3 regions of the Sanguibacter massiliensis genome follow, and region 3 is predicted to be linked to each of the others. Evidence: riboswitches for the same ligand, from Rfam matches in the RefSeq annotation. Region 3 holds a riboswitch; each other region holds the start of a gene.
What was found. A riboswitch is a leader RNA that binds a small molecule or an ion and turns the genes downstream of it on or off. The one in region 3 is predicted to bind thiamine pyrophosphate.
Positions count from the first base shown of each region.

Region 1: linked by a shared signal. The riboswitch ahead of C1729_RS02705 (YkoF family thiamine/hydroxymethylpyrimidine-binding protein) and the one ahead of C1729_RS04530 (thiamine-binding protein) in region 3 are both predicted to bind thiamine pyrophosphate.
Region 2: linked by a shared signal. The riboswitch ahead of C1729_RS08825 (thiamine ABC transporter substrate-binding protein) and the one ahead of C1729_RS04530 (thiamine-binding protein) in region 3 are both predicted to bind thiamine pyrophosphate.

Region 1 is NZ_LT964979.1:557,366-566,723, forward strand. Features, by position in the region: gene C1729_RS02680 (peptidoglycan-binding domain-containing protein) at 1-485, shown strand, start outside; gene C1729_RS02685 (DUF2075 domain-containing protein) at 681-2,600, shown strand; gene C1729_RS02690 (energy-coupling factor transporter transmembrane component T family protein) at 2,748-3,593, opposite strand; gene C1729_RS02695 (ABC transporter ATP-binding protein) at 3,590-5,323, opposite strand; gene C1729_RS02700 (ECF transporter S component) at 5,320-5,970, opposite strand; gene C1729_RS02705 (YkoF family thiamine/hydroxymethylpyrimidine-binding protein) at 5,967-6,632, opposite strand; TPP riboswitch at 6,775-6,894, opposite strand; gene C1729_RS14490 (hypothetical protein) at 7,074-7,217, shown strand; gene C1729_RS02715 (phosphotransferase) at 7,245-8,183, opposite strand; gene metH (methionine synthase) at 8,261-9,358, opposite strand, start outside.
Region 2 is NZ_LT964979.1:1,885,296-1,894,653, forward strand. Features, by position in the region: gene C1729_RS08820 (ABC transporter permease) at 1-1,553, opposite strand, end outside; gene C1729_RS08825 (thiamine ABC transporter substrate-binding protein) at 1,560-2,672, opposite strand; TPP riboswitch at 2,738-2,851, opposite strand; gene C1729_RS08830 (DUF4235 domain-containing protein) at 3,181-3,456, shown strand; gene C1729_RS08835 (VOC family protein) at 3,472-4,425, opposite strand; gene C1729_RS08840 (hypothetical protein) at 4,549-4,800, opposite strand; gene C1729_RS08845 (DsbA family oxidoreductase) at 4,823-5,509, opposite strand; gene C1729_RS08850 (hypothetical protein) at 5,626-6,603, shown strand; gene C1729_RS08855 (ATP-binding cassette domain-containing protein) at 6,887-7,864, shown strand; gene C1729_RS08860 (YhgE/Pip domain-containing protein) at 7,861-9,358, shown strand, end outside.
Region 3 is NZ_LT964979.1:963,489-972,846, reverse strand. Features, by position in the region: gene feoB (ferrous iron transporter B) at 1-1,510, opposite strand, end outside; gene C1729_RS04550 (ferrous iron transport protein A) at 1,507-1,728, opposite strand; gene C1729_RS04545 (GTP pyrophosphokinase) at 1,790-2,596, opposite strand; gene C1729_RS04540 (nucleotide pyrophosphohydrolase) at 2,655-3,014, opposite strand; gene C1729_RS04535 (quinone oxidoreductase family protein) at 3,037-4,032, opposite strand; TPP riboswitch at 4,151-4,271, shown strand; gene C1729_RS04530 (thiamine-binding protein) at 4,395-4,688, shown strand; gene C1729_RS04525 (ABC transporter permease) at 4,685-5,443, shown strand; gene C1729_RS04520 (ABC transporter substrate-binding protein) at 5,483-6,496, shown strand; gene C1729_RS04515 (ABC transporter ATP-binding protein) at 6,480-7,253, shown strand; gene C1729_RS04510 (Dps family protein) at 7,421-7,990, shown strand; gene argC (N-acetyl-gamma-glutamyl-phosphate reductase) at 8,081-9,130, shown strand; gene argJ (bifunctional glutamate N-acetyltransferase/amino-acid acetyltransferase ArgJ) at 9,127-9,358, shown strand, end outside.

The DNA.
Region 1 (9,358 bases), 410 kb from region 3:
TCCCACGCGGGTACACCCGCGATCCGTCGTGGGCCGACGAAACGGCCACCCCCGCCTGCGACAAGGTGAAGAAGGCCAAGACACCGGGCCGCAACAACACCAGGAGGCCTGTCCGCGACATCCAAGAGCTCGTCGGTGCCGAGATCGACGGTAGCTACGGGATCGAGACGACGACGAAGGTCAAGGGCTGGCAGCGATGCAACGGGCTCAAGGCAGACGGTACCTGGGACAAGGAGTCGGACAAGGTGGCGTTCGCAGCGGCCGATGCTCTCGCAGCCGAGGAGAAGGAGAGGAGGAAGGAGCGCGAGCGTGAGGCCCGTAGGTGGCACTGCGTAGATGCAACGTCGTACGACAAGGACGCGTACAACGACAACTACTGCGAGAACGCCTACGAGGCGCGCTTCGTCTCTGACTCCCAGGCAGTCGAGCTCGACCCTGACTATGTGCCAAGCAGGGCGGGGCACGAGTGGTACAACGACCAGTAGGCCGACAGTCGCTTCCACGATTGGCGGGATGAATCGACGTGGCCCGCCTTCTTCGTCATCGATTCAAGCGAGCCGTGTCGTCCCACGTCGCCGGCTACGCAGTTGCTAGCGTGACCCACGTACTAGCGGTATCGACGGACTTCCCCCGGGACATGCCCCCACCGCACGAGACTTCGTGCTGCCCGGGGTGTGTTCATGTCCGTGTCGTCCGTCCGCCTGACGGCGTCCCAGATCGTCGAACTCGCGTCGTCGGGCACGTCCGAGCTGGAGCGTGTCCTGGCCGAGTACCTGAGGTCGCAGGGGATTGGTGCCGGTGGCGCCGGGGAGCGGCGTTCGTGGCGCAACTCGCTGCCGCGCCTCGCGCGCGACCTGTCCGACGCAGGGCTCGGCGCGATCGAGATGCTCGTCGAGCAGCGGCTCCCGCTGACGTCCAAGCGCGCCGACGTCGTCCTCGCGGGTGTCGACAGAGTGACGCACGCGCCGCGGTACGTCGTCGTCGAGCTCAAGCAGTGGGGTGAGGCGTCGGCACTGCCCGACGCGGCCAACCTCGTCAGCGTGCCTGGCACGGCCTACCGTCAGTCGCTGCACCCGTCCGTCCAGGTCGGCGGCTACGTCGATTACCTGCGGGACTTCCTCGCGGTCCTCGGGCCGGCCAACCCCGACGGCGCGACGATCGGCGGGTTCGCCTATCTGCACAACGCGACCGCCCGGTCGGTCGATTCGCTCCTCGACCACGCGGCCGCGCGTGAGTTCCCGTTGTTCACCGGCGACGGCCGCGGCGACCTCGTCGAGCATCTTCGCGCGACGTTCTCGCCCGAACCGGGGATCGGCGCAGCAGATCTGCTCGCGCGGTCGCCGGTCGCACCGTCGAAGCAGCTCCTCGCGCTTGCGGCGGACGAGGTGCGTGAACGTGAGCAGTTCGTCCTGCTCGATGAGCAGCGTGTCGCGTTCGACCTCGTGCTGCGGGCCGTCGAGCGGTCACGGCGCGGGGACACGAAGTCCGCGGTGGTCATTACGGGCGGGCCCGGCTCGGGCAAGTCCATCATCGCGCTCGCTCTGCTCGGTGAGCTCGCGCGGCAGGGGCGTTCCGTCGTGCACGCGACCGGTTCACGGTCGTTCACGCAGACGCTCCGCAAGGTTGCGGGGCATCGTGCGCCGCGTGTGCAGGCACTTTTCAAGTACTTCAACAGCTTCATGGCCGCCGAGCGCAACGGGCTCGATGTGCTCGTCTGCGACGAGGCGCACCGCATCCGCGAGACGTCGGTCAACCGCTACACGCCCAAGACGATCCGGCACGATGCACGCCTGCAGATCGACGAGCTGCTCGACGCCGCGCGCGTGCCCGTCTTCCTGCTCGACGAGCACCAGGTGGTGCGGCCGGGGGAGCAGGGCGCGGTCGCCGACATCCGAGCGGCTGCGGCGCGGCGCGGGTTCGACGTCGCACAGGTCGACCTCGACGCGGAGTTCCGTGCCGGTGGTTCCGAGACGTACATCGAGTGGGTTCGACGGCTGCTCGGGCTCGCCCCCGGTGGGCCCGTGCCGTGGGTCGACGAGCCGACGTTCAGTGTCGAGGTCGTTGACTCGCCCCGGGAGATGGAGTCGCGGCTGCGAGCGAAGCTCGCAGCGGGCAAGGGCGCGCGGATGACGGCCGGGCACTGCTGGCCGTGGAGCGACCCCGTCGACGGGGTCGGGCTCGTGCCCGACGTCGAGATCGGTGAGTGGGCGCGGCCGTGGAACGTCAAGGGCGACCGAGCGGTCGGCGACGCACCGCCGTCGGCGCTGTGGGCGACGGCCGACGGCGGCTTCGAGCAGGTTGGCTGCGTGTACACCGCGCAGGGCTTCGAGTACGCGTGGAACGGCGTCGTCCTCGGCCCTGACCTCGTGTGGCGCGACGGCCGCTTCGTGGCGCGGCGCGAGCAGAACCGCGACCCTGACTTCCGCTCCCGCGTGCGCGTGCCCGACGAAGAGTTCGATCGGCTCGTGCGCAACGTTTACAAGGTGCTGCTCACGCGCGGCATGGAGGGGACGTACGTCTTCTCCGTGGACCCCGAGACGCAGGAGATGCTGCGGACGCTCATGGTGCAGAACCTCCCTCACCGGGTAGAACATGGCTAGAGGCTGCATCGGGCGCATTAAGGTCCTCAACTGTGCGCGACACGGTGGCACACCCCGAGAACTCTCCCCCGGTGTTCCGGCTGGACTTCTCGGGGCGCGGCACCCTGGACCGCGCGGAGCAGGTGCGCGCGCGGCGCGGCCCTCCGCTCAACGGCCGACGAGCGCCGCAGGCCCGGTGAGGAAGCCGGAGGCGCTGCTCCACGCCACGACGGCACACGCGACGACGACGACGCCAGCCGCGAGAAGCGCATCAGCCCGACAGACAGTCACAGGGTTGAGAAAGGTGCGTGGCCCAGAGCCGAGTGCCCGGGTCTGTAACGCCATCGCGAGGCGTTCCCCGCGGCGCAGGCTGATGACAAGGACAGTGAATGCCGCAGCGCCCATCGCGCGGGGAGAGCTCGACATACGGAGCGTCGGCAGGTGTCCTGGCGCGGTGCGGTACGCCCGATCAGGCTGGCGGACAGCGTGCGCCTGCCGGATCGACTCCATCATGTCGGGCAGCTGGTCGAGCAGCCGGGTCGCCGCGAGCACCGCGTACGTGATGGTTCCCGGCAGCCGTGCCTGCTGATGGAGGCTCACCATGAGCCGTGCAGGGTCGGTCGACCGGACGAAGACGATCGACAGCACCCCGATGAGCATCGCGCGCGCGGCGAACGACAATCCGAGCGCAAGCCCGGCCCTGCTCACGTCGAAAGGTCCGATTGCAATCTGCGCACCGCCCGGCCTCGTGAGGACGTTGACCAGGACGATGCTCGTGCCGAACACGAGGAACGGCACCTGTGCGCGCACCAGCGTGCGGATGTCGAGCGACCTGCTCACGACGATCGCGCCGAGCGCCACCGCATAGAGCACCGCCGGTGTGACGGGGTCGGTGACGAGCAGAAGCGCGCACGACAGCGCGAGCAGCAGTGCGAACTTGACGGCCGGGTTGCGCCGTCCGAGTGCGGTCGCGCGAGGGTCGATGCGCGTGGTCGCTCCTGCGGTCGTGCTCATGGGTGTGCTCCTGTGGCTTGCAGAGCCGGCGCGACGCTGGTCGAGCGTGTCGCTCCGAGGGCCCAACCCTCGACAGTGAGTCCCGTGGCGAGACGGCGGCGCAGGAGCTCGGGGAGGCGCAAGCCGGAACTTTCCGTCGTCGCTGCGGTGAGGACCTCTGAAGGTGCACCTCGGGCGACGATGCGACCGTCAGCCATGACGAGAACCTCGTCAGCGAGCTCGGCCGCGAGCGACAGATCGTGTGTGACGACCACGATGGCTCTGCCCGCGTCTGCCATGGCGCGCAGCTCTCGCGCGACGCGTGCAGCACTCCGTCGGTCCTGCGCGAAAGTCGGCTCGTCCACGAGCAGCACGGGGTCGGGACTCATGCACGCGGAAGCAAGCGTGAGCCGCCGTTGCTGCCCGCCCGAGAGCCGGAACGGGTCGGCATCGGCGACGTGTCGGAGATCGAAGCGGTCGAGGATCGACTCGACTGACGGCCCGTCGGCGGCTCGCGTGGCCGCGCGGTGAGCGTGCGCAACCTCCTCTCGCACGGTGCGACGTAGGAACTGGTGCTCAGGATGCTGGAACACCATGCCGACACGCGGCTGGTGGCGCGCGTCGTCGCGGCGCCGGATGCGGCGCCGGGGCGAGGGCGGGCCCGGTGTGTGGGCCGGCCACGTGAGCGCGCCCTCGGCGGGGCACAGTCCAGCCAGTGCTTTGAGAAGCGTCGACTTGCCTGCGCCGTTGACGCCGAGGATCGCAGTGAGCGTTCCGGCGCGGAGATCGAGGTCGACGCCGTCGACGAGCGTGGGACGCTGCCGGACGACGGCAGCTCCGGCAGGTGCGCCGATCGCGGGTGTGGACGTTGCCTCAGCTCGCACGGTGACGCCCCGTGCACGCAGGAGCGGCGTCGACGTGCAGCGTGCGGAGGGGACGCGGCGGGCACCAGGAAGATACGGCTCGGTGAGTGCGTCAGGCATCAAGGCGAGCCGCATGTCGAGGGGCAGCCAGCACCCCAGGGCCTCGATCGCCTGCGCATGCGTCGAGAGGACGTCGGCGGTGGGCCCGTGCGCGAGCACGGAGCCCGACGCGTCGATGACGAGCGTGTCGACCGGCAAAGAGGGGAGCTCGTCAAGACGATGCTCGACGAGGAGGACCGTCGGGCCACCGTCGTTCATGACGGTCGCGACCGCCGCGCCCACCTGCTGCGCGCCGGCCGGGTCGAGCATCGCCGTCGGCTCGTCGAGCAGCAGAAGCGCCGGCTCGGCGACGAGAACGCTGGCAAGCGCGACCCGCTGCGCCTCACCGCCCGAGAGCGTGGCAGTGGGACGGTCGGCGAGGTGAGCGGCCCCGACCCGAGCGAGAGCCGCTCGAACGCGCGCCGCGATGTGCTCGGACGGGACGCCGTGGTTCTCCAGGGTGAACGCCACGTCGTCAAGGACCGTGGCGAGGCACAGCTGGTCGAGAGGGTTCTGCTGGAGGTACGCGACATGTCGCGCAAGGTCAAAGGTCGTGACCTCGCGCGGATCGGAGCCGAGCACGCGAACGTCACCCGTGACGGCCGCATCGACCGTCTGCGGCACGATCCCCGTGATGATCCGCAGGAGTGTTGACTTCCCGGAACCGGACGGGCCCAGGACAAGACACGATCGACCGGCGGCGATGCGCAGCGTGACGTCGTGCAGCGACGGTGACGACGCGGTCGGGTAGTGGACGCTCGCGCCCTGGAGAACCACGGCGGCGTTCATCGTGCGGCGCGCCCAATCGCCTGGTTGTCGAGCACACCCGTGCGGAGGAGCCCGTCGCCGAGGAGCTTGGCGGCCACCGCGGACAGCAGGATGCACGACGCGAGCGTGAACGCGAAGCGGAGGCCGAGGTACTCCTGACCGAGCCATCCCTGCCGGAACGCGTTGTACGCGAAGGTCAGAACCCCGGCGGAGACACCTGACGCGAGGAACGTCGGCCAGCCGAAACGGCGGTAGCGCGTGAGGGCGAAGGGAAGCTCGGCGGTCGCACCCTGGATGAACCCGACGAGCAGGAGCATTGGCCCGACGGGGGAGCCGAGGAACGCGACCTCGACGAGAGCCGCGAGAATCTCGACGACCACGCCGACACCCGGCTTGCGCACGATGTATACGGCGAGAGGCGCGACCATGATCCATGAGCCGGCGAGCACATTTTGGGCAAGGTCGCCGAGCGGACCCATCGCGATCTGCAGTCCGTACCACGCCTGGACGAACGCCCAGTAGAGGAACCCGAAGACGACCGCAAGGACCGCGAGCAGCACGGTCTCGTGGAGCGTGAGCCCGCGGCGGTCGCGGGGCACGAGGGTCGGGAGCGTGGCCGCGGCGTCGTCGGCCGTCGCGCCGGGCAGGTCGGTGCGGGGCGTGCTCATCGGGCCACCTCCGTCGCGGGAGCATCGGCGTCCGGGTGGTTCGTCGAGATCGTCACGTGCGTGACGACGTGCGCGACGGAGCGGCCGGCGGCGAGCCAGCCGTCGGCGACCGTGCCGAGGACGTCGGCGAGGTCGCCTGCGAGCTCGGTGACGAAGTGCCGCGACGCACGCGCGACCCCCGCGGCCTTGGCCCGCTCGATGACCGCCATGATGTGGGACATGTGGTCGGCGCCGGGGCCGTCGGCGAGCGGGTACAGCGCCCACTGGGCGGTGGCCTCGACCCCTGTGGGTGCGAGCGGGGTGAGGTCCGGGATCGCGAGGGTGGGGGCGTCGAGCCCGCACGTCAGCTCGCCCGGGCAGCCGCGGGAGAGCTGAACGTGCGCGACGACGTGCGCACCGCTCGCCGAGACCCGCGCGATGAGGTCGACGATGTAGGCGAGGACGCCCGCCTCGGCGCCACCGACGTACGTCGAGACGTCGTCGGACTCGACGACCAGACCGGGGGCGGATGCCGCGGCGGTGTCCGCGAGGGCAGTGAGCAGGATCGCGACATAGTCGTCGGACATCACGGAGACCGTGATACGTGCGCCGACCCCCAGGGCGAGCGGGTCTCGAGCCTGGGCGTCGCCGCGTGCGGACGTCGTGGACGGGGAGAGGGACATGCGTGCTCCTGTGCATCGACGCCCCCGGGGGTGGGCAAGCACGATGCACCCACTCGCGCGGCAGCGCCACGCCGCCGCGGACACGGAAATGCCCACGACGTGCCCCCGCATCCGTGCGCCCGAGAGCGCGCGGGCACGAGGACGGGAATGCTCCGCCCTGCTCCCTACGCTGGTACTGACCAGATCAGGTTCCACGGGTCTGCAGGTGGGACGGGGGTCCGGCCTGCACTCTCAGCGCTCATGCGCTCCCCGGGGGCTTGGTGAGCACACCGTAACGACGACGAGCCTCGAGGGCCAACGCGGCCGGCGCCCGTTCCACCAAGCGGACGCGGGTGCGAGTGAGGGGATCGTGAGATCCTGTGTCCCCGGCCGGCCTGGGTGCTCACCCACCGCGACCTGCCGGTCCCCGCGGGCGCCGATGTCCGGCTTACGCACGCCGACGTGCGCGACGTACACGGCGAGATGACCGCGGTAGCGGACGACCACTCGGTCTTCTCGGGCTGGCTCGACCTCGAGCTCGTCGACGTTGCCCGCAACCGTGCCTTCATGTGCGGGCCCTACCGGGTGCGGCGCCCGTCCGCGTGATCCCCGTGCGGCGCTGACGTGCTGGCGTCAGTCTCTCTCGAACCAGCGCAGCGTCGCGTCCCGGTACCAGCGCTGGTGCGTGCGCAGCCACGGTGAGGACTCGACCTCGTCGAGGTCGGCAACGCCGAGGAAGTAGCCGAGGTGCAGCGCGATGACGCCGTCGACATGTGCCGCGGGAACGTCGCGCGTCGCAGGATGCGCAGCGAGGAGCGCTCGGACGTCCACGCCGTCGGCGGCGGGTGCGATCATCGCGACGACCGCCATGAACCAGTGCGGCGCGAGCAGCCCCGCGCTCCAGTCGACGAGCCTCACGCTGCCGTCTGCCCCGAGCAGAAGGTTGTCGTCGCGGACGTCGTCATGGCTCAACGTCGTCGCGGGAGCCTCCAGCAGGACCCGACGCGCCAGTGCGCGGATCTCGGCGGTGCGAGTCGCGCCGAGGCGCGACTCCAGAAGACCTAGCTGGTCGACGAAGACACCAAGCTCGCCCACCCACGAGGGCGCATCGATGCCCGGTGGCGGAGGTGTGAGCGACGCGCCGAGCCCTACGAGGGTGTCGAGCACGCGTGCGGCATCCTTCTGCGTCCAGGGCCGCGGCGGATGGCTTGCCGCGACCGCTTCGTAGGCCGCGAGGAACCAGCCATCGGCGTCGAGCGTCCACAGCAGGGGGACCGTCGCGGGGTGCGACGGCAAGGCCGCGACAGTCGCCGCCTCGCGACGATAGGTCTGCGCCAGCCACGCCTCCTGGGCGGGACCTGCTCCCTTGAGAAAGACAGTCCGCCCGTCGTCGAGCGTCAGAACGCTTGCGAGGCCCGGGGTGAAGCCGGCGATCGCGCTCGACCCCGCGGCGACCCGGGCGTTGAGTCGACGTTCCACGGCGTCACGTGCAGCGGCGGAAACGTCCTGCCAGTGCGGACGACGCGACGTGCGGTAGGCCGGCGTGCCCGCTGTGGTACCGGGTCCAGTCATGCGGGCAAGCATCGCACGAGCGCCCCACGTGATGCCACGCCGTGGGGCGGTCTGTCCACAGGCCCACGCATGAGCGGTCACACCGAGAAGTACTTCGCCTCCGGGTGGTGGAAGACGAACGCGTCGGTCGACTGCTCGGGGTGGAGCTGGAGCTCGTCGGAGAGCTCGACGCCGACGCGCTCGGGGCGCAGCAGCTCGACGACCTTGCGACGGTCCTCCATGTCAGGGCACGCGGGGTAGCCGAGCGAGTAGCGTGCACCGCGGTACTCGAGGTCGAACATGCCGGCGACATCCGTCGGATCCTCCGCCGCGAAGCCCAGCTCCTCGCGCACACGCGAGTGCCAGAACTCCGCGAGCGCCTCCGTCATCTGCACGGACAGGCCGTGGAGCTCCATGTACTCGCGGTACTTGTTCGCCGCGAAGAGCTCCGCCGTGGCGTCGTTGACGCGCGCCCCGATCGTCACGAGCTGCACCCCGAGCACGTCGATCTCACCGGACTCGCGCGACCGCACGAAGTCCGCGAGGCACAGGTGACGGTCGCGCCGCTGCCGCGGGAACGTGAAGCGCAGCCGCTCGGTGCCGGGCTCGCCGCCCGAGCCGCCGTCGGGCCCCTCGTGGTGGAGCACGACGACGTCGTTGCCCTCGGCGACGACGGGGAAGTAGCCGTAGACAACGGTCGGCTCGAAGAGCTCCTCGGCGACGATCCGGTCGAGCCAGCCACGCAGCCGCGGCCGCCCCTCGGCCTCGACGAGCTCGTCATAGCCGGGACCGTCGCCGCGCGTCGGCTTGAGGCCCCACTGACCCATGAACGTCGCGCGCTCGTCGAGGAACCCCGCGTAGTCGGCCAGGCGGATGCCCTTGACGATGCGCGTGCCCCAGAATGGCGGCGTCGGCACCGGGTTGTCGGCGGCGACGTCGGAACGTGCGGGCAGGTCCTCCGGTTCGGTGAACGTCGGCGTGACGACCGTGTGCCGGCGCTTCTTGAGCGGGGGCAGCCCGACGGCGTCGCGTGCCTCGCCGCGCGCGATGCGCACGAGCGGCTCCATGAGCCGCAGGCCCTCGAACGCGTCCTTCGCGTAGCGGACCTCACCCTCGTAGAGGTCAGCGAGGTCGTCCTCGACGAAGACACGCGTGAGCGCCGCACCGCCGAGGATCACCGGGTACTTGCTCGCAAG
Region 2 (9,358 bases), 920 kb from region 3:
CCGAGCGGCCGGGCGACGAGGGGCAGGTCGACGGTCCGCACGACCCGTCCGGGGGGTGCGCCGAGCGTCGCGGCGGCCTCGTGCTGGCGCGGGTCGACGGCGCGCAGTACGGGCAGAAGGAGGCGCACGACGACGGGCACGGCGACGAGCGCCTGCGCGACGGGCAGCAGCCAGCCGGTCGTGCGCAGGTCGACGCCGAGCACGGGCCGCGTCATGGTGACGAGCAGGCCGAATCCGACGATGACGGCGGACACTCCGAGGGGCAGCATGACGACGGCGTCGAGCACCGCGAGCGAGCGTCGGCCGGCGCGTGAGCGGGGGCGTCGGGAGACGACGAACGACACGAGCCCGCCGACGACGACCGCGATGGTCGCGGCGACGGCCGCGGTCATGAGCGACGTGAGGGTCGCCTGCCACACGGTCACGGTGAGGCCGGTGCCGGGCCCGGCCTCGGCGAGCCGCCGGTACGCGTCGAGCGTCCACGCGCCGTCGGTCGTGCGGAACGAGCGTGCGACGAGCGTCGCCATGGGCCACGCGAGGAGCCCGACGACGACAAGGCCCGTCACCGTCGTCGCGAGGACGTCGGTGCGGGAGCGCCACGTGAGGGGACGTTCGTCGCGGGGCGCGGCGTGGAGGGGCAGCGCGCGCTCGCGGGCGGTGCGGGCGCGCGCCGAGACGAGGAGCGCGGCCGCGACGACGAGCATCTGGAGGACCGAGAGGACGGCGGCGGTGCGGAGGTCGAGGAGCTGGGTCGTGCGCGTGTAGATCTCGGTCTCGATCGTCGCGTGCTCGCGCGAGCCGAGGACCATGACGACGCCGAACGCCGTCGTGCAGAAGAGGAAGACGAGCGCGGCGGCGCTCGCGATCGCGGGGACGAGCGCGGGCAGGGTCACCGTCCGCAGGACGCGGCCGGGGCTCGCTCCGAGGGCGCGCGCCGCTTCCTCCGCGCGCGGGTCGAGCCGCGACCAGAAGCCGCCGACGGTCCGCACGACGACCGCGTAGTTGAAGAACACGAGCGCGCAGACGATCGCGGTGAACGTGCCGTCGAGCCCGAGGGCGCCGAGCGGCCCGCCCGGGCCGAGAAGCGCCCGGAAGGCGACGCCGACGACGACGCTCGGCAGGACGAACGGCACGGTGACGAGCCCTCGCACGAGCGTGCGCCCGGGGAACCGCCGCCGGTAGAGCACGTACGCGCCGGGCACGCCAAGGACGACGGCGACGGCCGTGCCGACAAGTGCCTGGACGATCGTCGTCGTGACGACGCGCCACGTGCGCGGCTTCGCGAGGACGTCGGCGACGCCCGCGAGGTCGAGCGCGCCGGCCGCGTCGGTGAGGCCGCGCACGAGCATCGCGACGACCGGCCACACGAAGAAGAGGCCGAGGAACGCGAGCGGCACGGCGGCCGCGAGCGCGAACGAGGCCCTGCGTCCCGCCGTGGCCCATCCCGTCGACGACCGCCGCTCCAGGGGAGCGGCGTCGGGAGGGATGAACTCGCCGGCGGGGCGCGTGCGGGGGACACGCACCTCACCGGGGACGGGACGCAGGGCTGTCATGAGGTCTCAGCCCAGGACCGTGTCGGTCCAGTCGGAGATCCACGTGTCGCGGTCGCGGGCGACGGCGACGGGGTCGACGGGGATGGGGTTCTCGGCGAGGGCGCCGTGCTTCTGGAACGACTCGGGCAGCGCGACGTCCGGGTCGACGGGGTACATGTACGCCGTGTCGGGGAGGGTCGCCTGGAGTTCGGGGCTCAGCAGGTAGTCGACGACGGCGCGCGCACCGGCGGGGTTCTTCGCACCTGCGAGGACGCCCGCGTACTCGACCTGGCGCGTGCACGTCGCGGGGAGCGACGCGGTCGTCGTGCCGCCGTCGTCCGTGAGCGTGTAGGCAGGGCTCGAGGAGTACGAGAGGACGATGGGCCGCGTGCCGTTCTCGCCCTGGCTCGTGAAGTCCGTGTAGTAGGCGTCGGACCAGGAGTCGGCGATGCGCACGCCGTTGTCCTTGAGCTTCGTCCAGTAATCGAGGTATCCGTCGGCGCCGTACTGGCTGACGGTGCCGGCGAGAAAACTGAGGCCGGGCGTCGACGTCGCCGGGTTGGTGAGGACGACGAGGTCCTTGTAATCGGGCTTCGTGAGGTCGTCGAGCGTCGCGGGGACGGGGACGTCCGGGTTCTTGCCGAACCACTCCGTGTCGATGTTGATGCAGACGTCGCCCTGGTCGACGGGCGTGACGGCGTCGCCGCCCGCAACCTTGAGCGGGACTGCGGCTGCGGGGAGCGCCGGGGAGGTGTAGGCCTCGAAGACGCCCGCGTCGATCGCGCGTGACGCGAACGTGTTGTCGACGCCGAAGACGACGTCGCCGAGCGGCGCGTCCTTCGTGAGGATGAGCTGGTTGACGAGGGTGCCGCCGTCGCCGACCTGGACGACCTTGACGTCGAGGCCCTTCTCCTTGAGGTCGGCGATCTGCTCCTTGCTCAGCTCGTAGGAGCTGTGGGTGAGGAGCGTGACGGGGCCGCTCGCGGGGGCCTCGCTCGTCGAGGCGGTCGCGCCGGGGGTCGTCGTCGGGGCCTGGGTGGGGCCCTCGGACGCGCAGGCCGCGAGGAGCGTCGCCGAGGCGAGCGCGAGCGCTGCGAGCCGCATGGGGCGGCGGCGGGTGGTGCTGGTCGTGCTGTGCAACGTGGTTCCTCCTGTGGTGCTAGGAGGGGTCCCGTCGTCCGTCACGGCAGGCCGCGTGGACGACGTGGTGAGATGTCCCGACTTCCTCCACCGGTGCTAACCGGGTCAGGTTCGAGGGTCTGCGGTGGTCCGCACTCTCAGCGCTCACGGCTCCCCGCAGCGCTCCCCTGTCGTATCCCGACCATCATAGTCAGGATCCGCGGGCCGTCCCTCTGTGCACGACCTCCGAACTTCCCCGACGGATTGATGGCTTCCGACCATCGGAGGGGCGGAAGCCGTCAATCCGCGCGTCTTCGTCAGGACTCGATAGCCCATCCGTGCGCGTCGCACGTACGGATCGGCTATCGAGCGGCGCTCCGTTCGGTCCGATAGCCGATCCAGGCACGTCACTGGTGCGGATCCGCTATCGAGCGGCGCACCGGCCGGGACGCCCGCTCGGCGTTGGGACGCTAGCGTGGGGTGAGGTGCCGACGACGGTTCGGCACGCCGACCTGCGATGGAGGACACCGTGGCTGACGAGAACAAGGAAGCTCTGCTCGAGAAGGTCATCCTGCTGGCCGCGTCGGCGGGCACGGCGTGGATCGCGCAGCGCGCGCTCGCCTATGCGTGGAAGCGCACGACGGGCAAGGACGCGCCGCGCAATGCGCTCGACACGGACGCGCCGAACTCGTCGATCATCATCTTCGCGGCCGTCACGGGTGCGGTCGCTGCCGGAGCGAAGATCCTCGCGGACCGAGGTGCGCGCCGGGTGACGCGCCGGATCAGCGCGGGTCGTCTGCGCTGAGGCTCGCGACTCCGGTCAGCCGACGGCGACCGCGATGCGGTTGTTCCACGGGTCGCTGAACCGCAGGACGGCGCCGTCGTCGGCGTGCTCGACGCCTCCGTGCGCGAGGCGGTCCGCGAGGGCGCCGATCTCGTCGCGCGTCGGGACGAGGATCGACACCTCGCCGAGGCCGAGCTGGACGGGCCTCGGCCCGGCGCCCATGGACCGCCACGTGTTCATGGCCATGTGGTGGTGGTAGCCGCCGGCGGAGACGAAGAGGGCTGACGTGCCGAGCGTCGCGGTGGCCTCGAAGCCGAGGGTGTCGACGTAGAAGCGGTGTGCCGTGGGGACGTCGCCGACCTGCAGGTGGACGTGGCCGAGGGTCGCAGCGGAGTCCTCGGGCCGCTCGAGCGCAGTCTCGGTGAGGTGCTCGGTGAGGAACGCGTTCGGGTCGATGTAGAGGGTGTCCATCTTCACGTGGCCCTGCGTCCATTCCCACTGGTCGCGGGGGCGGTCGACGTAGAGCTCGATGCCGTTGCCCTCGGGGTCGTCGAGGTAGAAGGCCTCGGAGACGAGGTGGTCGCCTGCGCCCGTGTAGAGCTCGGGGGCGTAGGTGGCGACGCGCGCGAGGGCGCCGGCGACGCCGGCGTGGTCGGCGAAGAGGATGGCGGTGTGGAAGAGGCCGGCCTCGCCGGGGCGTCGCTCGGGCAGGTCGCGGGCTTCGCGGAGGACGACGAGCGGCACGGTGCCGCGTCCGAGCGTGACGATGCCGTCGCGGCCGTCGACGGCTGAACGCTCCATGACCTGGAGGCCGATGACGCGTGCGTAGAAGTCGGTCATGCGGTCGATGTCGCGGACGTAGAGGGTGACGGCGTCCATGTGGGTCGCGGCGGCGAGGCGGTCGGCGGGGGCGAGGGCCGACGGGTTCGCGGCGGCGGCGTGCGCGAGGCGGTCGTTCGCGGCGGGGCCGGACGGGGTTGCGGTGCTCATGGGTGCTCCTCGGGTGGACCGCTCCCTAGTCTGCACCCATTTACTTGAAGCGTCAACTATTGAAGCGGCAACTTCCCGTCGGGCGCTCCCGCTGCGTCGACCGTCACGCTGCGTGCCCGACGGTCACGCGCAACCGTCAGGCCCGCACACCTCTCCCGTGCCGCCGAGCATCGCGAAGGCGCCCGACGCCAGCGCACCCGGCGCCGCCGGGGCTGCGAAGAGCTGCGTCGGCGCGTCCGACGGGACGGGCGCGGGCGCGCCGAACGCGTCGAGCATCGCGGCGTCACCGCGGGATGCAGCCTCGGCGACGGGTGCGACACCGTCGAACATCAGCGAGTTCTCGTGGCCGCGCGGGGCGGCAGGGAAGTCAGTCATGGATCCTCCGTGATCCTGAGGGTCAGTCGGTGGTCGCGCGCTCGGCGATGATCTGGCCGAGGATCTGCGCGAACGCCTCGCCGGGCTGCGCGCCGGAGATCCCGTACCGTCCATCGACCACGTAGAACGGCACGCCCGTGATGCCGAAGGTACGGGCCTGCTCGATGTCAGCGGCGACCGCGTCCGCATGGCGGCCGTCCGCGAGCGCGGCGCGCACCTCGTCGGCGTCGAGGCCGACCTCCGTCGCGAGGCGCACGAGCGTGTCGACGTCGGCGACGTGCTCCCCCTGCGCGAAGTACGCCTCGAAGAGGCGTTCGAGCATCTCCGCCTGGCGGCCCGCGGCCTTCGCCGCGTGGAGGAGCTCGTGCGCGCGGAGCGTCTTCGTGTGGCGCAGACGAGCGAAGTCCATGGTGAGGCCCTCGGCGGCGGCGGTCGCGGTCATCTGGGCGAGCATCTGCTCGATCTGCGCAGCGGGCATGCCCTTGTGGTGGGCGAGGAAGTCGATCTCGGAGCCCTCGAAGTCCACGGGGGTGTCGGGGGCGAGCTCGAAGGAGTGGTACTCGATCTCGACGGGGACGGCGGCGTCGGTCGCGGCGAAGGCCTCGAGCCCGGCGGCGAGCCGGTGCTTGCCCAGGTAGCACCAGGGGCAGGCGATGTCGGACCAGATGTCGATCTTCAGCGGCTCGGCGGCCGCGGGCTGGGTGCTCACCCCTAGGGAGCGTCGGGAAGCCCTGGGGTATTCCCCGTCCACAGGTCCGTGCTCCCGGGAGCGCCCCCGGCGCATGGCACCTATCCTGGCGGAACCTCTGGATGAAGGACGCCCCCGTGAAGACTAGGACCTCGCTCGTCGCCGCGCTGTGCGCGGCCGCTCTCAGCCTGCCGGTCGCGGCTCCGGCGATGGCTTCGCCGCTGTCCGGCGCCTCGACGCCCGCCGCGCAGACGCCCTCCGCCCCGGCCGCACGCTCGGGCAGCGTCGGCGGCGCATCGTCGGCCAAGCTCGGCAAGCCGAGCTACCGCAAGCTCCAGACGACGAAGAAGCGCACGTCAGTGACCGTCCGAGTGACGAAGCCGCGCTACCAGAAGGTCGCGCTGCAGCGGAAGGACTCCGGGAAGTGGCGGACGGTGTCGTCGACGCGCGCGCCGCGAACGGGCTCGAGCGCGAAGGTGACGCTCCGCGTGCCTGCGAAGGCTGGCAACCGCGCGTACCGCGTGGTGCTCGGCAAGAGCAAGTACAACAAGACGATCGCGTCGAAGTCCTTCAAGATCTTCCAGTCGGACTCGAAGAAGCACGCGAAGTACATCGCGAAGGCGCGCAGCTACATCAAGAAGTACTGCCCGACGACACCGATCTACATCGACTCCCCCCGCGTCAAGGACAGTTGGGCGATCGGCATGGCGTGGACGCGCTGGAATGCCAAGCCTCGCTGGACGGGCAAGCGCTGGGTCTACGACTGGAAGTGGACGCAGACGATCGAGCTCGCGTCCGGACAGGACGACGGCCAGCTGCGTCACACCGCGATCCACGAGTGCGCACACATCGTCCAGGCACGCCCGATCGGCAAGAGCGAGGCCGCGTACGACGCGTCGAAGAAGGCCGAGCAGAAGATCTTCGCGAAGGGCGCCGCGGACCCGCAGGAGCAGCAGGCGGACTGCATGGCGACCGCAATCACGGGGTCGACGCGATACAACTACTACACAAGCTCCTGCAAGGGATCACGCGCCAAGAACGCGAAGTCGATGTGGAAGAAGTGGGGCCTCAAGTACCAGAACCCCGAGCGCAGATGGACGACGCCGGCGACCTGACTCGCTGAGGACGGCGCACCCGCCGCCCAGTTTGCCGAACGACCCGTTCGCCGACCGCCCCGTCACCGACCGCCCCGAGCGGCCGGCGGCGGGGCGTCGTCGTCCAAGGCAGGGCCTCCGACCCCGGCGGGAGCGACGAGCCCGGCGGGAGCGACGAGCCCGAGCGGCGGTATGTGACGCGGTGTACACCTCGATCGATTGCGCGGCGCCTCGTCGTGCGCATATTTTTGGACTGACCAGTCAGTCCAAAGAATGGTGCGGGCCCGACCCGCCGGAGAACCCCATGGACACCACACCCCGCGCCGCGATCCTCGCGAAGTCGCTGCAGCTCGACGGCCCGCACGGCCCCGTCTACGGCCCGATCGACATGCACGTCGCCCCCGGCGACCTCGTCGTCCTCCAGGGCCCGCAGGGCTCGGGTCGCACGAGCCTCCTGCTCACCCTCGCCGGCCGCATGAAGCCGTCCCCGTCGACCGTGCAGCTCACGGTCCGCGGCCACCACCTCCCGCGCGACCGCCGCGCGGTCCAGCAGGTCACCGCGATCGCCGGGTTCGCCGGCATCGACGACCTCGAGCCGTCCGTCACCGTCGGCGACACGCTCCGCGAGCGTCTCGCATGGCTCACCCCCTGGTACCGACGCACGCCCCCCGTCACGGACGCGACCCTCCGCGAGCTCGCCACGCCCGTGTTCGGCACGCGCCGCGTGCCGACGGCCCGGACTCTCGTCCGCGACCTCGACGAGGTCGACGCGATGCTCCTGCGCATCGTCGTCGCGCTCGTGGCGCACCCCGACGTGCTCGTCGTCGACGACCTCGACCAGGTGCACGACACGGCGCGTCGTCAGATCGTCTGGGACCGCCTCGCAGCGCTCACGACCGCGACGACGGACCCGACGGACCCCACGCCGTCCACCCCGCCCGCGCCGGGCCTCACGGTCATCGCGTCGGTCGCGTCGGCCGGCGAGGTCGACGCGATGACGTGGGCCGCCCGCCCACGCGTCGTGCGCCTCACGACGGGTCCGCGTCTCGACGCGGACCCGCACGCGGACGCGCACGCGGACCCGCACGCGGACGCGACCCCGGCCGCACGGCCGACCTCGCCCGCGGCCCGGGCCGCGCACGCCCGCGGTCCGCACGCCCACGGTCCGCACGACAGCGACATCTCCCCGGCCGCGCGCACGGCCGCCCGCACCACCGAGACCCCCGTGCGGACCGGGGCCCCGTCCCCGTCCGCCCCATCCTCCGAGGAGCCCCTCGCATGATCTCCCTCACCTCGACAGGCACGGAGCTGCGGCGCTTCCGCCGCGGCACGCTGCCGAAGCTTGCGCTCGGCGCGCTCGTGCTCATCCCGCTGCTCTACGGCGCCCTGTATCTGTGGGCGTTCTGGGACCCGACGGGCCGCATGGACAACCTGCCGGTCGCGCTCGTCGTCCAGGACGAGGGCGCGACGATCTCCGGCGAGCACCGTGAGGCGGGCGCGGAGATCGCGACGCGGCTCACCGACTCGGGCGACCTGCGCTGGGTGCGCACGGACGCCGACGACGCCCGGACGGGCGTCGAGGACGGTGACTACTACTTCGCGGTGACGATCCCCGCGGACTTCTCGCAGCGGATTGCGGACGTCGCGGGCGACGACCCGACGGCGGCGAGCATCGCGGTGACGTACAACGACGCGAACTCGTTCCTCGCGACGACGCTCGGGCGTTCCGCGATGGAGCAGGTGCAGACGGCGGTGCGCGAGGAGATTGGCGCGCAGGCGGTCGGCTCGGTGCTCGTCGGGCTCGGTGAGGCGCGCGACGGTCTCGGGACGGCGTCGGACGGTGCGCTGCGGCTGACGACGGCGGCCGGAACGGTGTCCGACGGCGCGCACACGCTCGCGGACGGCGTGCAGAGTGCGGCGACCGGGGCGAGCACGCTCGCGTCGGGTCTCGGCGAGCTGCGCGCGGGTGCGGGCAGCGCGGCCGACGGTGTGACGCGCCTCGACGCAGGGGCGTCACGCCTCGCGGACGGGGCGGCGACGCTGAGCGGCGGGTCGAGCACGCTCGCGAGCGGCACGTCGAAGCTTGCGAAGGGAGCATCGACTCTCAAGACGGGCGCGTCGAGCCTCGCGGACGGGGCGTCGACGCTGAGCGACGGCACGCAGAAGGTGAGCGCCGGCGCGACGTCGCTCAGCACGGGCGCGACGACGCTCGCCGAGGGCGCGACGACGCTTGCGACGGGTGTGACGACGGCGCACGAGGGTGCGGTGACGCTTGCCGACGGCGCGTCCCGTCTCGCGGCTGGCGCCGCGACGGCGTCGTCGGGAGCGGACGCGCTCGCGTCCGGGGTCACGCGGGCCGACGGGCTCGTCGCAGGTGCCGCTGCGCTGGCCGACGGCGCCGACGACCTTGCCGACGGGCTCGAGGCCGCGGCCCCGACGCTTGCGGAGGTGCCTGCGACGCTGAGCGACATCGCGGAGCTGCTCACCGCAAATGTCAAGGCGCTCACGGCCCTCGATCCCGACGGTACGAGCACGACGGTCCGGGCGGTCATCGCCCAGGACAGGGCTGCGCTCACGCAGCTCGGCGGGATCGACGGCGCGGCGATCGCCGCGCAGCTCGACGCGGCCGTCACAGGGTCTCGGACGCTCGCGGACGGCGCTGCTGCGCTGAGCTCGGGCGTCACGAAGGCATCGGATGGCGCGCAGCAGCTCGCTGCGCAGCTGAGGCCCGGCACGCAGGGCACGACGACGCTGCGCGACGGCATCGACGGGGTGG
Region 3 (9,358 bases):
CGTACGCGCTGTCGGCGACCGGGACGTCGCCGACAGCGTGGGACCCGGTCGTCGGCACCGCGAGCAGCACCCAGAGGACGACGAGCGTCGCGACGATGACCGTGCCGGCGCGCCTCACGAACGAGGCGCAGCGTGCGCCGACCGAGCGGGCCGTCGCCCGCAGCCCGGGCCGGTGGTAGGCGGGCAGCGCGAGGACGAGCCCCTCGGGCACGAGGTCGCGGACGAGCGTGCGTCGCAGCACCCAGGCCCCACCGACGACGAGGACGACGCTCGCGAGGTAGGCGGCCGCGACGACGGTCGCGGCGTGCTCGGGCACGACCGCGGTCGCGACGAGCAGGTAGACGGTGAGGCGTGCCGGGCACGTCGTCCACGGGATGACGAGCCCGACGAGCAGGCGCGCACGGGCGTCGGGCAGCGTGCGGGTCGCGGTGAGCGCGGGGACGTTGCAGCCGAAGCCGAGGACGAGCGGGAGCACGGCACGCCCGTCGAGGCCGAGCCTGCGCACGGCCCTGTCGGTGACGACCGCGACGCGCGCGAGGTAGCCCGAGTCCTCGAGCACAGCGATCGCACCGAAGACGATGGCCAGCAAGGGCAGGAACGACAGGACAGTGCCGACACCCTGGAGGACACCGTCGACGAGGAGCCCGCCGACCCACGCCGGTCCCGGCACCGCGGGTCGCACGAGCTCGCCGAGCCACGCCACGAGCCGGCCGACGCCGTCCATGACGGGCGCGGTCGCGGTCGTCGCGAGCCACAGCAGCGCCCACATGACGAGGCCGAAGACGGGCAGCCCGACCCACGGGCGCAGCAGCGCGGCGTCGACGCGGTCGGACAGCGTCGTCCGGACGCGGGGAGCGGTCGCGTCGCCGAGGGCGTCGAGAACCGGCGCGGTCCACGCGAACACGTCGGCAGCGTCGTCCGATGCGGGCCGGGGACCGGCCGTGCCGGGAGCGTCGGCGACGAGCATGTCCGCGAGGGTGTCGAGACCCGCGCCCGAGCGCGGGTCGACGCCGACGACGGGCAGGCCCAGCGTGTCGGAGAGCGTCGCCGCGTCGAGCGTGACGCCGTGCGCGCGGGCGGCGTCGAGCATCGTGAGGGCGACGACGACCCGCGTCGTGCCGTCGAGCGCCCCGGGGGCGAGGACCTGACCGAGGAGGACGAGCGCGCGCGGCAGCGTCGTTGCGTCGGCGACGACGACGACCACGTCGGGCGCGCCGCCGTCGGCCCCGGTCGCGGCGCGCGCGGCGACCAGTTCGTCGGGGGAGCGCGCGACGAGCGAGTACGTGCCGGGCGTGTCGACGAGCCGCACGGTGCCGTGCGGCGTGCGCCACGTGCCCTCGGCGACCTCGACGGTCGTGCCGGGCGCGTTGACGACGTGCTGCCGCGCACCGGTCGCACTGTTGAAGAGCGTCGACTTTCCCGCGTTGGGGTTGCCGAGGAGGACGACGACCGGTGCGCCGGCCAGCGCCGCCCCGCCGGTCCTGGGGGACTCGTGGCAGCCCGCGGTCACGGCAGCGTGATCTGCACGCGGTCGCACGTGGCACGGTCGAGCGCGATGCGGTCCGCGCCGAGCGCGACGACGCGCGCGCCGGCGGCCGCCGCGTGCGTCGGCCGGACGCGCGCCCCGGGGCGCAGCCCGAGCTCCGCGGGCCGCGCGCCGAGAGGCCCGTCGACGTCGACGCGTGCGACGACGGCGTCGAGCCCGACGGGGAGCAGCGTGAGGTTCATACCCCGACGCTACGGATGAGGTGAGGCTCACCTCATGGGACCGAAGTCCCGGGTTGAGCGGTCAGTCCCGCCGGGACCGCATCGTGAGAAGACGCTCGAGGAGTGAGGGCTGCGGGACGATCGCGGCGTCCGCGGGGATCGCGCCGGGCAACGTCGTGCCGCTCTGCGCGGAGGTCGGCGCGTGGCGGTCGTCGAGCGCCTGGACCTGGTCGCGGAGGTCCGTCATCGTCGCGTCGAGCTCGGCGGCGACGAGCGCGGACTGCCGAAGCCGGTCGACGATCTCGGCGGGCACCTGCCGGTCGTACTTGTAGTAGATCTTGTGCTCGAGCGACGCCCAGAAGTCCATCGCGCTCGTCCGGATCTGGATCTCGACGGTGACGGGGACGGTGCCCGACGAGAGGAAGACCGGCACCGAGACGATGAGGTGGAGCGAGCGGTAGCCGTTGGGCTTCGGCTCGGCGATGTAGTCCTTGACGGCGAGCACCGTGAGGTCGTCCTGCCGGCGCAACGCCTCGAGCACCGTGTAGATGTCGGGGACGAACGAGCAGATGATGCGCACGCCCGCGATGTCGAGGATCGAGGACCGGATCGCGTCGAAGTCCGGCGTGACGTCCTTGCGCTCGACCTTGTCGAGGACGGACTCGGGCGACTTGAGCCGCGAGGTGACGTGCTCGATGGGGTTCTCGTGGTGGAGGTGCGTGAACTCGTCGCGGAGGATCGAGACCTTCGTGAGGACCTCGTCGATGGCGAACTTGTACTGGAGCATGAACGCCGTGAACTCGGTGCGGAGCTCGAACACGCGGGCGAGTGTCTCGTCGTCCGGGAGGAGCTGCGCGAGGTCGCCGTGAGGTCCGGGGAGCGCGGTCATGCCCCCAGCGTAGGGGCCGCGGCTGGGAGGAACCCGGGAGGTTCCGGGGAGCGGGTGCTCACGGCGCCGCGGGACGGTCGCTGCGCAGCCGCAGCGACGTCCCGACGGGGAAGCGCTCATGGTTGCGCGCGAGCTTGCGGCGCGCGGCGTCCATGAGGTCGACACCCGCGACGTCAGCGAGGCGGGCGGGGTAGATGACGACGTCGGCCATCTCCATGGCGACGCGCTCACGGAGCGAGTCGTCGTCCCGGACGGCGGTCCGGGACTCCTCCGAGCCGAGCCACTGGAGCTCGGCCGCGAGCTCGCCAGCCTCGCCCGTGATCGCCATGGCGAGGTTCTTGGGGCTCTGGACAGCAGGCCAGCCGCGTTCCTCGGAGAAGGCGCGGACGTCGGCCACGAGGTCGTTGAAGTCGCTCATGGAGTCAACGTAGTCACCGTACTCACGCGAGGTCCGGCCTCACCTCGAGCAGTACCTTGCCGGTCGTGCGCCGACCCTCGAGCGCCGCGTGCGCGGATGCGGCGTCCTCGAGCGGCACGGTGAGACCGATGCGGGCGCGCAACGCACCGATGCGTGCGAGGCGGAAGAGCTCGTCGGACCTCTCGAGCAGCTCGCCGCGCGTGCGCACGTGGTGCGCGAGCGTCGGCCGCGTGACGAACAGCGAACCGCCCGTGTTGAGACGTTGGAGGTCGAACGGCGGGACCTGACCGGAGGACCCGCCGAAGAGCACGAGGGTGCCGCGCACGGCGAGACAGGCGAGCGAGGCGTCGAACGTCGTCCGCCCGACGCCGTCGTAGACGGCGGCGACGCCCTCGGGCACGAGGTCGCGCACGAGGCTCGGGAGCTCGGTCGTGAGGTCGTCGAGGAGGTCGTAGCGGAGGGCCTCGGCTGCTCCGGCGTCGCGCGCGAGCGCGGCCTTCGCGTCAGAGGAGACGGTCGAGACGACGCGGCCGCCCCGCGCGACCGCGAGTTGGGTGAGGAGCAGGCCGACGCCGCCCGCACCGGCGTGGACGAGGACGTCGTGTCCTGGGCCGACGGGAAAGCTCGAGTCGACGAGGTAGTGCGCGGTGAGCCCCTGGAGGGCGAGCGCCGCAGCGGTCGGCAGGTCGATGCCGTCGGGCACCGCGAGCGTGCGGTCGGCCGGGACGACGACCTGCTCGGCGTACGAGCCGGGGGCGTCGAACCACGCGACCCTGTCGCCGACCGCGACGCCCGCGACGTCGTCGCCGAGCGCGCGCACGACTCCTGCGCCCTCGACACCGGGGACGTGGGGGAACGACTGCGGGTAGACGCCGCCGCGCCGGTAGGTGTCGATGAAGTTCACGCCGGCGACGGCGACGTCGACAAGGACCTCGCCCGGTCCGGGGACAGGGGCGGGGAGGTCGACGACCTCGAGGACGTCGGGACCGCCGGGGCGTGCTGCCTGGATCGCTCTCACCCGTCCACCCAACCACCGTCGGCCCCGGGCGGCGAGCAACGCGTCCGCGGGATGACCGACAGGTGGGACGGCTGCGCCGTCGAACGGCGGTTCGTCCCATGTCCGGATACCGTGAGGACGTCACACGCCGGGGAGCTCGGTACACCGAGCTGAGAGGGCGGATGGGCCACGTGCCCGAGCCGCCGACCCGCGAACCTGAACTGGGTCATGCCAGCGGAGGGAGCGTGGGGTCGCCCTCAGCGGTGCCCCGATCCTTGCCGTGCGCGCCCCGGGGCGACGCACGCCCCCGGACGCCACGCGCCGGGTCGTTCGTGCGCGTACGCGCACCTCCCGCGGCACGACCCTCGAACCGAGGAGTCCCCATGATCGCCGAGATCCAGGTCGCACCCCGCCCCGCGGACCCGACCGCCGTCCCCTACCCCCACGTCGACGCCGCGATCGCGGTCATCAAGGCGTCCGGCCTCGTGAGCGAGGTCGTCGCCATGGGCACGACGCTCGAAGGCACGCCCGACGAGATCTGGTCCGTCCTGCGCGCCGCGCACGAGGCCGTCCTCGCCGACGGCGCTGCGAGCGTCATCAGCCACATCAAGGTCGCGGGCGCCGCGGGCGACCGTGGCCCGCGCATCGCCGACCTCGTGACGAAGCACCGCCCGTGAGGGCACGGGCGGCCTTCCACGCCGTGTGGCCGCCCGCCCTGCTCGCCGCCGCGCTCCTGCTCGTGTGGGAGCGCGCGGCGCGCTCGGGCGTGCTGCCCGCGTTCGTCCTGCCCGCGCCGTCCGACGTCGCCACGCGCGCCGTCGAGGCCGCGCCGACGCTCGTCCCGCACGTGGCGACGACCCTCACGGAGGCCGGCCTGGGCCTCCTCGTCGGCGTCGCCGCGGGTGGCCTCCTCGCGGTCGCGACGGCCGCGTCGACGTGGCTGTCGCGCGCCGTCGGCCCCCTCGTCACCGTCACGCAGACGATCCCGTCGATCGTCCTCGCGCCGCTGCTCGTCCTGTGGATGGGCTTCGGCCTCGCACCCAAGGTCGTCGTCGTCGCGCTCACGGTGTTCTTCCCCGTGCTCGTCTCGGCGACGGCAGCGATGCGCGAGGCCGACGGTGCGCTCGCGGACATGGTCCGCGGGCTCGGCGGCGGGCGCCTGCGCACGCTCGTCGTCGTCCGCGTCCCTGCGGCCCTGCCCGGCGCGCTCGCAGGTCTGCGGGTCGCGGCGACGTACGCGATCGGCGCGGCCGTCGTCGCGGAGTACCTCGCGGCGTCGAGTGGGCTCGGCGTCGTCGTCCAGCGTGCCCGCAAGTCCTACGACGTCGAGCTCGTGCTCGTCGCGATCGCCGCGGTCTCGGTCCTCACGGCGCTCGTCTACGTCGTCGTCGACCTCGTGTGCCGCGGCGCGCTGCCGTGGCAGCGGCGCTGAGGCGCCGACCAACCCCACCGACCCCACCAGGAGAACCACATGACCACGACGAACCCTGTGCGCCGCACCCTTGCGGCCGCCCTCGCAGCCCTCGCGCTCGCGGTGCCCGCCGGCTGCGCGACCGACGCGCGCGCCGACCACGACGCGGGACTGCGACCGGTGCGCATCGTCCTCGACTGGACGCCCAACACCAACCACCTCGGCCTCTACCTCGCGCTCGAGAACGGCTGGTTCGCCGAGAAGGGTCTCGACCCGCAGATCGTCGAGCCGGGGGAGGCCTCGGGCCTCCAGCTCGTGGCGACGGGCAACGCCGACATCGTCTTCTCCGTCGCGGAGGCGCTCGTCCCGGCCCGCGAGAAGGGCGCGGACGTTGTCGCGGTTGCGACCGTCATCCGCTCGAACACGTCGAGCCTGCTCGCGCTCGGCTCCGACGGCATCACGCGGCCCAAGGACCTCGAGGGCAAGCGGTACGGCGGCTACGGCGGCCAGCTCGAGAACGCGCTCATCGACGAGCTCGTGCGCTGCGACGGCGGCGACCCCGGCAAGGTCGAGCGTGTCCCCATGGTGAGCAACGACGCGCGCTCGGACCTCGAGCAGGACTTCTACGACACGACGTGGGTGTTCGACGCGTGGGACACGATCCGCATGCGTGAGGTCGACGGTCTCGACGTCACGACGATCCCGTTCGCCGAGCACACGAGCTGCATTCCCGACTGGTACACGCCGCTCCTCGCGGTGCAGGGTGCGCGGCTCACGACGGACCGGGCCCTGCTTGACGACACGCTCGACGTGCTCGCCCGCGGCTACCGGGCGTCGATGGCCGACCCGCAGGCGGCGGCGGACGCGCTGCTCGCGCGGGCGCCCGAGCTCGACCGGGCGCTCGTCGAGCCGAGCGCCCGCTACCTCGCGGAGCACTTCGCGCCGTCCGCGGAGGAGTGGGGCCGTCAGGAGAAGGCGACGTGGGACGCGTTCGTCGCGTTCCTCGAGGACCACGACCTCGTCGCGGACGGGTTCGACACGGACGCGGCGTGGACCGATGAGCTCCTCGACTGACGTCCGCCCGGCGCGTGCCGGGGCGGCGGGTGGTGCGGGTGCGCCGCTCGTCGAGGTCCGCGGGCTCACGGTGGCGTTCGGAGGTCGCGACGTGCTCCGCGGTGTCGACCTCACCGTGGACGACGGCGAGCTCGTCGCGGTCCTCGGTGCGTCGGGCTGCGGCAAGTCGACGCTCCTGCGGGTGCTCGCGGGCCTCGAGCCGCGTGCTGCACGTGTCGTCGCGGAGGAGGTCCGGGTCCCGTGGGACGCGGGGCGGAGGGACGTCGCGTGGATGCCGCAGCACGACGCGCTGCTGCCGTGGCGTCGTGCACTCGGCAACGTCGTTCTCGGCGGCGAGGTGCGCGGCCTGCCGCGCCGCGAGCGGCGGGAGGCCGCGACGGCGCTGCTCGTGCGCTTCGGCCTCGGCGGGTCGTCGCGGGCGTGGCCGCACGAGCTCTCGGGCGGCATGCGGCAGCGGGTCGCCGTCGCCCGGACGGTGCTCGCGGGGCGTCGTCTGCTCCTGCTCGACGAGCCGTTCGGCGCGCTCGACGCGCTCACGCGTCGCCGCACGGGCGCGTGGCTCGACGTGGAGCGGCGCACAGGAGGGCTCGGTCCGACGCGGGCCGTCGTGCTTGTCACGCACGACGTCGAGGAGGCGCTCACGCTCGCGGACCGGATCGTCGTGCTCGGCGGGTCTCCTGCGGGGGTGTCGGCCGTCGTCGACGTCGCCGAGCTCGGTGAGGGGAGCGCGCGGAGGACGGTGCTCGCTGCGCTGTGACCACGCTGCGCGCACGCGGATGGGGCGGTGCGGGGTCGGCCCGGTTGCCGGGCTCATCCCGCAGGCCTAGCGTCGGGAGGGACGGGTGCGGCAGCGCCGGATCTCCCCGGACAGCGGGGCGGGGGCGGCCGCGCTCACTCATCTCGACGACGGACGAAGGAGGAGGCATGGCGACGACGAACAAGAAGCCGGCGACGAAGAAGGCTGCTGCGGCCACGGTGAAGGGTGCGGCCGACGCGGGGCCGCGCCGGACGCGCCGCGAGAACGCGGAGGCCGGGTTCCGGGCCTCGGAGAAGCTCACGGGCCATCTGCAGGAGGTGTTCGTCGACCTCGTCGAGCTGAGCCTCCAGGGCAAGCAGGTGCACTGGAACGTCGTGGGTGCCAACTTCCGTGACATGCACTTGGTCCTCGACGAGATTGTCGAGGTCGCGCGGGAGGCGAGCGACACCGTTGCGGAGCGGATGCGGGCCCTCCACGCGGTTCCGGACGGCCGGTCGGACGTGGTGGCTGCGACGACGACGCTCCCTGAGCTTCCGGGCGGTGAGGTGAGCACGTCGGACGCCGTCGATCTTGTGACGGCGGCGATCGAGGCGACGACGTCGACGGTGCGTCGGGTGCACGACGATGTCGACGAGGAGGATCCGACGAGCGCGGACATCCTCCACGGGGTCCTCGAGCAGCTCGAGCAGTACGCATGGTTCGTGAGCGCCGAGAAGCGGACGCCGCGTCACCTCTGATTCCCTCGGTTGATTCCCTCGGTGCACCGGCTGTCCGCGACACGCGGACAGCCGGTGCATGTTTATGCGTAAGCGTGTATGTTGATGCGCATGACGTTCTCAGTCGCCGTCGCCGGCGCCAGCGGATACGCCGGCGGCGAGGTCCTCCGGCTCCTCGCCGACCATCCCGAGGCCCGCATCGGCGCGCTCACCGCCCACAGCTCGGCGGGTCAGCCGCTCGGCCAGCACCAGCCGCACGTCCGCGCGCTCGCGGACCGCATCCTCGAGCCGACGACGCCCGCGACCCTCGCGGGGCACGACGTCGTCGTCCTCGCACTGCCCCACGGGGCGTCGGGCGAGATCGCAGCACAGCTCCCCGCAGAGACGCTCGTCGTCGACCTCGGAGCCGACCATCGCCTCGCCTCGGCCGAGGACTGGCAGGACTACTACGGCTCGGAGCACGCGGGCACGTGGCCGTACGGCATGCCCGAGCTCCTCACCGCGGGCGGCGGCCGCCAGCGCACCCACCTCGCCGGCGCGCGTCGCATCGCCGTCCCGGGCTGCAACGTCACGGCCGTCACCCTCGGTCTCCAGCCGGGCGTCGCCGCGGGCATCGTCGAGCCCACCGACCTCGTCGCGGTCCTCGCCAACGGCTACTCGGGCGCCGGCAAGTCGCTGCGCACGCACCTGCTCGCGTCGGAAGCTCTCGGCTCGGCCTCGCCGTACGCGGTCGGCGGCACACACCGCCACATCCCCGAGATCGCGCAGAACCTGCGCTCCGCTGGCGCCGCGGACGTGACGATCTCGTTCACCCCGACGCTCGTGCCGATGGCACGCGGCATCCTCGCGACCGCGACGGCCCGCCTCGTCGACCCTGCGCTCACCGACGCGCAGGTCCGCGCGGCCTGGGCGGACGCCTACGCGGACGAACCGTTCGTCCACCACCTGCCCGAGGGCACGTGGCCGTCGACCGCGATGACGCTCGGCGCGAACACCGCGCTCGTCCAGGTCGCAGTCGACCGCCGCGCGGGTCGCGTCGTCACCGTCACCGCGATCGACAACCTCGTCAAGGGCACCGCGGGCGCCGCCGTCCAGTCCATCAACCTCGCCCTCGGCCTCCCCGAGACCCTGGGCCTCACCGTCCAGGGAGTCGCCCCGTGAGCGTCACCTCCGCCCAGGGCTTCCGTGCCGCCGGCGTCACCGCCGGGCTCAAGGGGTCAGGTAAGCCGGACCTCGCCCTCGTCGTCAACGACGGCCCGCTCGACGTCGCGGTCGGCGTCTTCACGAGTAACCGTGTCGTCGCGGCGCCCGTCGTGTGGTCGCGCCAGGTCGTCGCGGACGGCCGCGCCCGCGCCGTCGTCCTCAACTCGGGCGGTGCCAACGCGTGCA